Regions from separate parts of the Amycolatopsis sp. TNS106 genome, predicted to be linked through region 2. Evidence: riboswitches for the same ligand, from Rfam matches in the RefSeq annotation. Region 2 holds a riboswitch; the other holds the start of a gene.
What was found. A riboswitch is a leader RNA that binds a small molecule or an ion and turns the genes downstream of it on or off. The one in region 2 is predicted to bind cobalamin.

Region 1: another riboswitch for cobalamin. It lies ahead of metE (5-methyltetrahydropteroyltriglutamate--homocysteine S-methyltransferase); the one in region 2 lies ahead of CVV72_RS02315 (hypothetical protein).

Annotation. Positions count from the first base shown of each region.
Region 1 is NZ_CP024972.1:3,377,305-3,380,489, forward strand. Features, by position in the region: gene CVV72_RS14925 (ribonucleoside-diphosphate reductase subunit alpha) at 1-238, shown strand, start outside; gene CVV72_RS14930 (ribonucleotide-diphosphate reductase subunit beta) at 308-1,384, shown strand; cobalamin riboswitch at 1,640-1,863, shown strand; gene metE (5-methyltetrahydropteroyltriglutamate--homocysteine S-methyltransferase) at 1,962-3,185, shown strand, end outside.
Region 2 is NZ_CP024972.1:467,337-470,521, reverse strand. Features, by position in the region: gene CVV72_RS02315 (hypothetical protein) at 1-1,938, opposite strand, end outside; cobalamin riboswitch at 2,006-2,149, opposite strand; cobalamin riboswitch at 2,227-2,359, shown strand; gene CVV72_RS02310 (prenyltransferase/squalene oxidase repeat-containing protein) at 2,390-3,185, shown strand, end outside.

The sequences.
Region 1 (3,185 bases), 2.9 Mb from region 2:
CGCGGTCTCGGCCACCCCGGCCCCGGCCGCACCTTCGGCACCCAAGCCCGCCGCCCCGGCTCCGGCTCCCGCCGCTTCGCCCGCCCCGTCGGCTTCCGCCGCGGTCCCGGTGACCGCCCCCGCCCCGGCCGCCAAGCCGGAGCCGAAGGAGATGCCGAAGGTCTCCGACGTCGACTTCGTCGCCGCCGACGGCGCAGCCTGCCGGATCGACGACCCCGACTGCGAAGCCTGCCAGTAATACGTTCTCGTGAGTGGTAAGGACGGTTCTAACCGTCCTTACCACTCACGACGCCCTCTTGGAGCCTTTATGACCACCTTTGACGCTTCCACCGACGCCACCGGGCTCGGTGAGATCGAAGTCGGCGCCGCCCGCATCAACGTCGACGACAAGCGCATGATCAACGCCCGCGCCGACGTCAACCAGCTGCTGCCGATGAAGTACACCTGGGCGTGGGAGAAGTACCTCGCCGGCTGCAACAACCACTGGATGCCGACCGAGGTCGCCATGCAGGCCGACATCGCGCTGTGGAAGTCGCCCGACGGCCTCACCGAGGACGAGCGCACCATGCTCAAGCGCAACCTCGGCTTCTTCGCCACCGCGGAATCCCTGGTGGCCAACAACATCGTGCTCGCGGTGTACCGGCAGATCACCAACCCCGAATGCCGCCAGTACCTGCTGCGCCAGGCGTTCGAGGAGGCCGTGCACACGCACACCTTCCAGTACATCTGCGAGAGCCTCGGCCTGGTCGAGGGCGAGCTGTTCAACATGTACCGCGAGGTCCCGTCCATCTCGGAGAAGGACGCGTGGGCGCTGAAGTACACGCAGAACCTGGAGAACCCGGACTTCGAGACCGGCACTCCGGAAGCCGACCAGAACTTCCTGCGTGACCTCGTCGCGTTCTACGTGATCTTCGAGGGCATGTGGTTCTACACCGGTTTCGCGCAGATCCTCTCGCTCGGCCGCCGGAACAAGATGGTCGGCATCGCCGAGCAGTACCAGTACATCCTGCGCGACGAGTCGATCCACCTGAACTTCGGCATCGACTGCATCAACCAGATCAAGATCGAGAACCCGCACCTGTGGACCGAGGAGTTCCAGGCCGAGGTCCGCACCATGCTCACCGAGGCGTGCGAACTCGAGGTCGCCTACGCCCGTGACACCATGCCGCGCGGCATGCTCGGGCTCTCGGCCGAGCTGATCGAGCAGTACATGCACTTCATCACCGACCGGCGGGCGCAGCAGATCGGTCTCGCGCCGATCTTCGGCGAGACGGAGAACCCGTTCCCGTGGATGTCGGAGGCGATGGACCTCAAGAAGGAGAAGAACTTCTTCGAGACCCGCGTCATCGAGTACCAGTCGGGCGGCGCCCTCGACTGGGACTGATCCCGAACTCGCGACTCGCGTGATCAGACACGTAACTCGCGTGATCAGGGGCGTAACTCGCGTGATCGAACAGCGAACTCACGTGATCAGACGGACAACACGCCGGGCGGCCTCCGCCCGGCGTGTTCCGTTTCCGGACACGCGAGTTACGCCCCCGATCACGCGAGTTACGCCCTCAATCACGCGTGTCGTCCGTCTGGTCACGCGTGGCGTCCGGTTCGTCACATGTCCAGCGGGCCACTAGCGCGCCTCGGTACGCTCCGGAGTGCTACTGGTTCGCCCGGCCTCCCCGGCCGGTCGAGGTAACAGGGAACCCGGTGCGAATCCGGGACTGCCCCGCAGCGGTATGTGGGAACGAAAGCCGTCACCGTGCGAGACACGGTAAAGCACTGGGACATGGCGCCCCGGGAAGCGACGGCCGGTAGGACCGAGCGAGTCGCCCACGAGTCCGAAGACCTGCCCGTGGTACGCGCGCCGACGGCGTGCGTGAGTCCGGGCCTCGTGGGATGGGCGCGACCGAACGGCGGTCACTCCTGCGCGCTCCGGGCTCTCACGACAAGCTCGCGAGGAGAGAGCTGTGACCGAAATCGGCACGACAGTGCTGGGCTACCCCCGGATCGGACCGGACCGGGAACTCAAGCGTTCACTCGAACGCTATTGGGCGGGCAAGATCGACGAGGCCGAACTGCTGGGCACCGGCCGCGCGCTGCGCACCCGGACCTGGCGGGAACTCAAGGACGCGGGGCTGGATTCCGTCCCCTCCAACACCTTCTCCCACTACGACCAGGTGCTCGACACCACCGAGTTGTTCGGAGCGCTGCCTGAGCGCTTCACGACGCTCGGTCTCTCACCGCTCGACACCTACTTCGCCGCCGCACGCGGGGTGCAGGACGCGCCCGCGATGGAGATGACGAAGTGGTTCGACACGAACTACCACTACATCGTCCCCGAGCTGGGCCCGGACACGACGTTCTCGCTCACCGGCACCAAACCGCTCGACGAGTACCGCGAGGCCCGCGCGGTCGGCGTCGAGACCCGGCCGGTACTGGTGGGCCCCGTGACCTTTCTGCTGCTGGCGAAGCCGGCCGAGACCGCCCCGGAGGGTTTCCGCCCGCTGGACCTGCTCGACAACCTCCTCGACGGTTACGTCGAGCTACTGCGCCGTCTGCACGACGAAGGCGTCGAGTGGGTCCAGTTCGACGAACCCGCCTTCGCCGCCGACCGCACCGAGCGGGAGCTCAACGCGCTCATCCGCGCCTACCACCGGTTGGCGAAGGAGACCGCGCGGCCGAAGCTCCTGGTCGCGGGCTACTTCGGCGGGCTCGGTCGCGGCTTGGGCGTGCTCGCCCGCTCCCCGATCGACGCCATCGCCGTCGACCTCGTCACCGACGAGTCCTTTGTGGACGCCGTCGCCGCCGAGCCCGCCTTGCGGGACAAGGAGGTTCTGGCCGGTGTCGTGGACGGGCGCAACGTCTGGCGCGCGGATCCGACCCGCGCGCTCAGCCGGGCGGCGACCCTGCTCGGCATCGCGAAGTCGGTCAGCGTGTCGACGTCCTGCTCGCTGCTGCACGTGCCCTACGACGTCGAGCGGGAGGACGGGCTCCACCCGCGCCTCAAAGGCTGGCTCGCCTTCGCCAAGCAGAAGGTCGACGAGGTCGTCCTGCTCGGGCGCGCGGTGAAGGGAGAGGGCGTCGACCTCGCCGCCGCCCGTGCCGCGGCCGCGGATCGCGCGACGGCGGCCGATCTGGCCGACAGCGGGGTGCGCGCCCGGCTGGAGGCGCTGCGGCCGGAAGACACCGTC
Region 2 (3,185 bases):
GCGCCTGGACGGGGGCGCGACGTCGGTGTGCGGACGGGCGGCCAGCGCGGTGACCGCGGCGGCGGTCGCGGAGAGGTCGCCGGAACCGCAATCCACGGTGTCGAGATGCTTCGGGAAGGTTCCGTCGGCGCACTGGCGCGAAAGGAGCAGTTCGACCGCGGGACCGGGATCGGCCGCGGTGGCGAGCACCGCCCAGACGTGCCGCTCCACGGTCTCGTCGGCGTCGGCGAACGATCCGGTGTCGGTGAACTCGCCGCCGGGGCCGCGCAGTTTCACCAGATCGGCGCGCAACTCCCCGGCGATGTCCGCCTTGGCGAATTCGGCGACGAGCACGAGTTTCGCGAGCGGCCCGGCATACGACGCCTCGGCCTGCTCGTACGGCGCGCCGTGGGCGTAGGCCCGTACGGCTTCCGGCTTCAACAGGAACTGCGACGCGCGGGCGACCGAGTCCGGCTGCTGGTCCAGTGCTCGCAGGGCCAGCACCACGTCGGCGGTGGCGTCGTAGTCGACGTAGGTCTTGCCGTCCTCGGTCACCTCGACGTGGTCGCCGCCGGTGAGCCGGTTCGCCAGGTAGGCGCCGAGACGGGCGGCCGGTGTCGCCGTGTCCGGCGTGGCGATCGTGGCCGGTGGCCGGACGACGGTGGACGCCCTGACCATGCCCGCCTTCTTGGGTCTGGGCGGCGGCGTCAGCGACTTCGTGATGGTGGTCGTCGTGGGAGCGGGGGCGCCGGTGGCCGGCGGCTGGGTTCTGCCCTTCGCGAGCGCGTAGAAGCCGACCTGCGCCAACCCGAGCGACGCCTGGGCACCCGCGCGGATCCAGGTGTCGACCCCGCTGATGCCGGACGCGCGCGCGGACTCGTAGGAGGCGGGGTCGTAGGCGATCGCGCCGAGGTCGCCCGCGAGCTTGGTGCCGGAGTCGGCGGCCGCGTTCACCTGCGCGGATTTTAGGTACCGCACGCCCTTGTCCACCGCGGCCTCGGCGCCGCCCGCGTCGGCGAGTGCCTGGACGATCACGCCGGTGCTGTTGGTGTTCGGTGCCTCGGTGCTGACGCCGCCGCCCCAGCCGCCGCCGGGTGTCTGGTTCGCCTTGAGCCAGGAGACGGTTTTGGCGATCGGGGTGTCGAGGCCGGTCGCGCCCGCCTTCCGTGCGGCCAGCAGCGCCGAGAGCGCGAGACCGGTGGCGTCGCCGTCGGTCGGGGAAAGGCCGAGCGGCTTGCCTTCGTCGCAGGTCGAGACCTTGTGGCCGCCGGGGGTGACGTGGTCGCCGGTCTCCTTCGTCGGCATGTATCCGAACACGAGGCGGAAGTAGCCCTCGGAACACTGCTGGGTCAGCAACCTGTCGATGGCGATCCGGTCGTTCTCGCCCGCCGCGGCGAGCCCGATGACGCCGAGCGCCTGGCCGAACAGGTTCGCGTCGTTGTTCACCTGGCCGGTCTGCTCCGGGTCTTTGGAGTAGTCCCTGATCCGGCCCTTGTCGGGGCCGTTGCGCGCGATCGCGGCATGGGTCTCGGCGACCAGGTCGTATCCGTCGACGTTTCGCGGGTCCCTGCCGGAAACCTGGGCGGCGACCAGCGTCTTCGCCAGCGAGCCGCCGACGACGACCTTGTCGAATCCCGGCGCGGGAATGAGCTTTTCCCAGGTGAAGTAGTCGCTCGCGTGGCCTTCGTCGTCGAGGAACTTCATGATCGGCTCGGCCTTGGCGCCGTCGCCCGACGCGTACAGCGCGAAAAGCACGTCGAGCATCAGGCCGTGATCGGGCAGTTCGCCACCGAAGGGGTTCTCGAGCGTGCCGTCCGGCTTCAGCTTCGTCGCGAGCCAGCGGGTGTTCGCCTTCGCGGCGCCGGGGTCGTTCGCGGCGGTGGCCGTCCCGGTGAGCAGTGCGGCGACCACGCCGATGCTTACGGCGAACGCCACTACGGCGAGGGACCGGCGGCGCATTACTCCTCCTAGCGGCATGGCGGAGGACAGGCGCGGACGCCGCGGTCACCCCTGTTTATCGCGACAGTGGTTCGTTCATCCGCCCGTTCGGTATCCCGGCTCGCCCTGGTGAAGGGCCCACGGTTGCGCGACAGCGCCGGATTTCGACCGGCTTCCCCGTCACGGGCGGCGGTGTTCGATTGTCGAGCCGATCGAGGTTAACACCCGATCACCTCCGGCAGGCACCGCTGACCAGGTCGGTTGCCAGGATCACATCGGCTTTTCGCGCCCGGCGGTACCCGGACGCTTGACCGGGGTGAGACTCTTCGGTTCGTCCGATTCAGCGCGGTCGTGGGGGAAGTCCGGTGAGAATCCGGCGCTGTCCCGCAACGGTGTGCCCTCCAGGCGAGCCCGGTCACCCACGTCGCGCGGTGTCACCGACTCCTGTCGTGGAAGTGCGGGAAGGGTTCTCATGAGACGTTTGATCTTCGCTGTCGCCATGCTGTGCGGCATCGGCCTGGTCGCCGCTCCGGCGGCGGCCGCGGCCACCCACAACAAGGCGGACGCCGCCGCGGGCTGGCTCGCGAGGCAGCTGACCGACGGGGAAAGGTTCGAGGCCGACTTCGGCGGGCAGAAGTTCCCCGACCAGGGTTTGACGATCGACGCGATCTTCGCGTTCGCCGCGGCCGGGGTGTCGGACACGAACGCGGGCAAGGCGATCGCCTGGCTGGCGAAACCGGAGATCACCACGGGCTATGTCGGCAGCGGCACCGAGGCGTACGCGGGCGCGCACGCCAAACTGCTGCTCGCCGCCCAGGTGCGCGGCAAGGACCCGGCGTCGTTCGGCGGCGTCGACCTGAAGGCGGGCTTGCTCTCGCTGCTGACGCCGTCCGGCCGGTTCTCCGACCGTTCCGAATACGGCGACTACTCCAACGCTCTCACTCAGTCGCTCGCCCTGCTGGCGCTGGACCGCACCGGCGGCGCTCCCGCTCCGGCCGTGGCGTTCCTCGCGGGCACCCAGTGCCCCGACGGCGGTTTCCCGCTGAACTTCGGGGAAGCGACGTGCACGAGCGACGTCGACGCGACCGCGACGGTCGTGCAGGTCTTGCGCGCCACCGGTGACCCGGTGAACGCCGGCGAGGGCACGGCCTGGCTGGTCACCAAGCAGCACCCGAACGGCGGCTTCGGTTTCGGCACCGCCGCGCCGAACGCCAACAGCACCGGACTCGCCGCGCAGGCGCTGGCCGGACACCGTCCCGCCGCCGCCG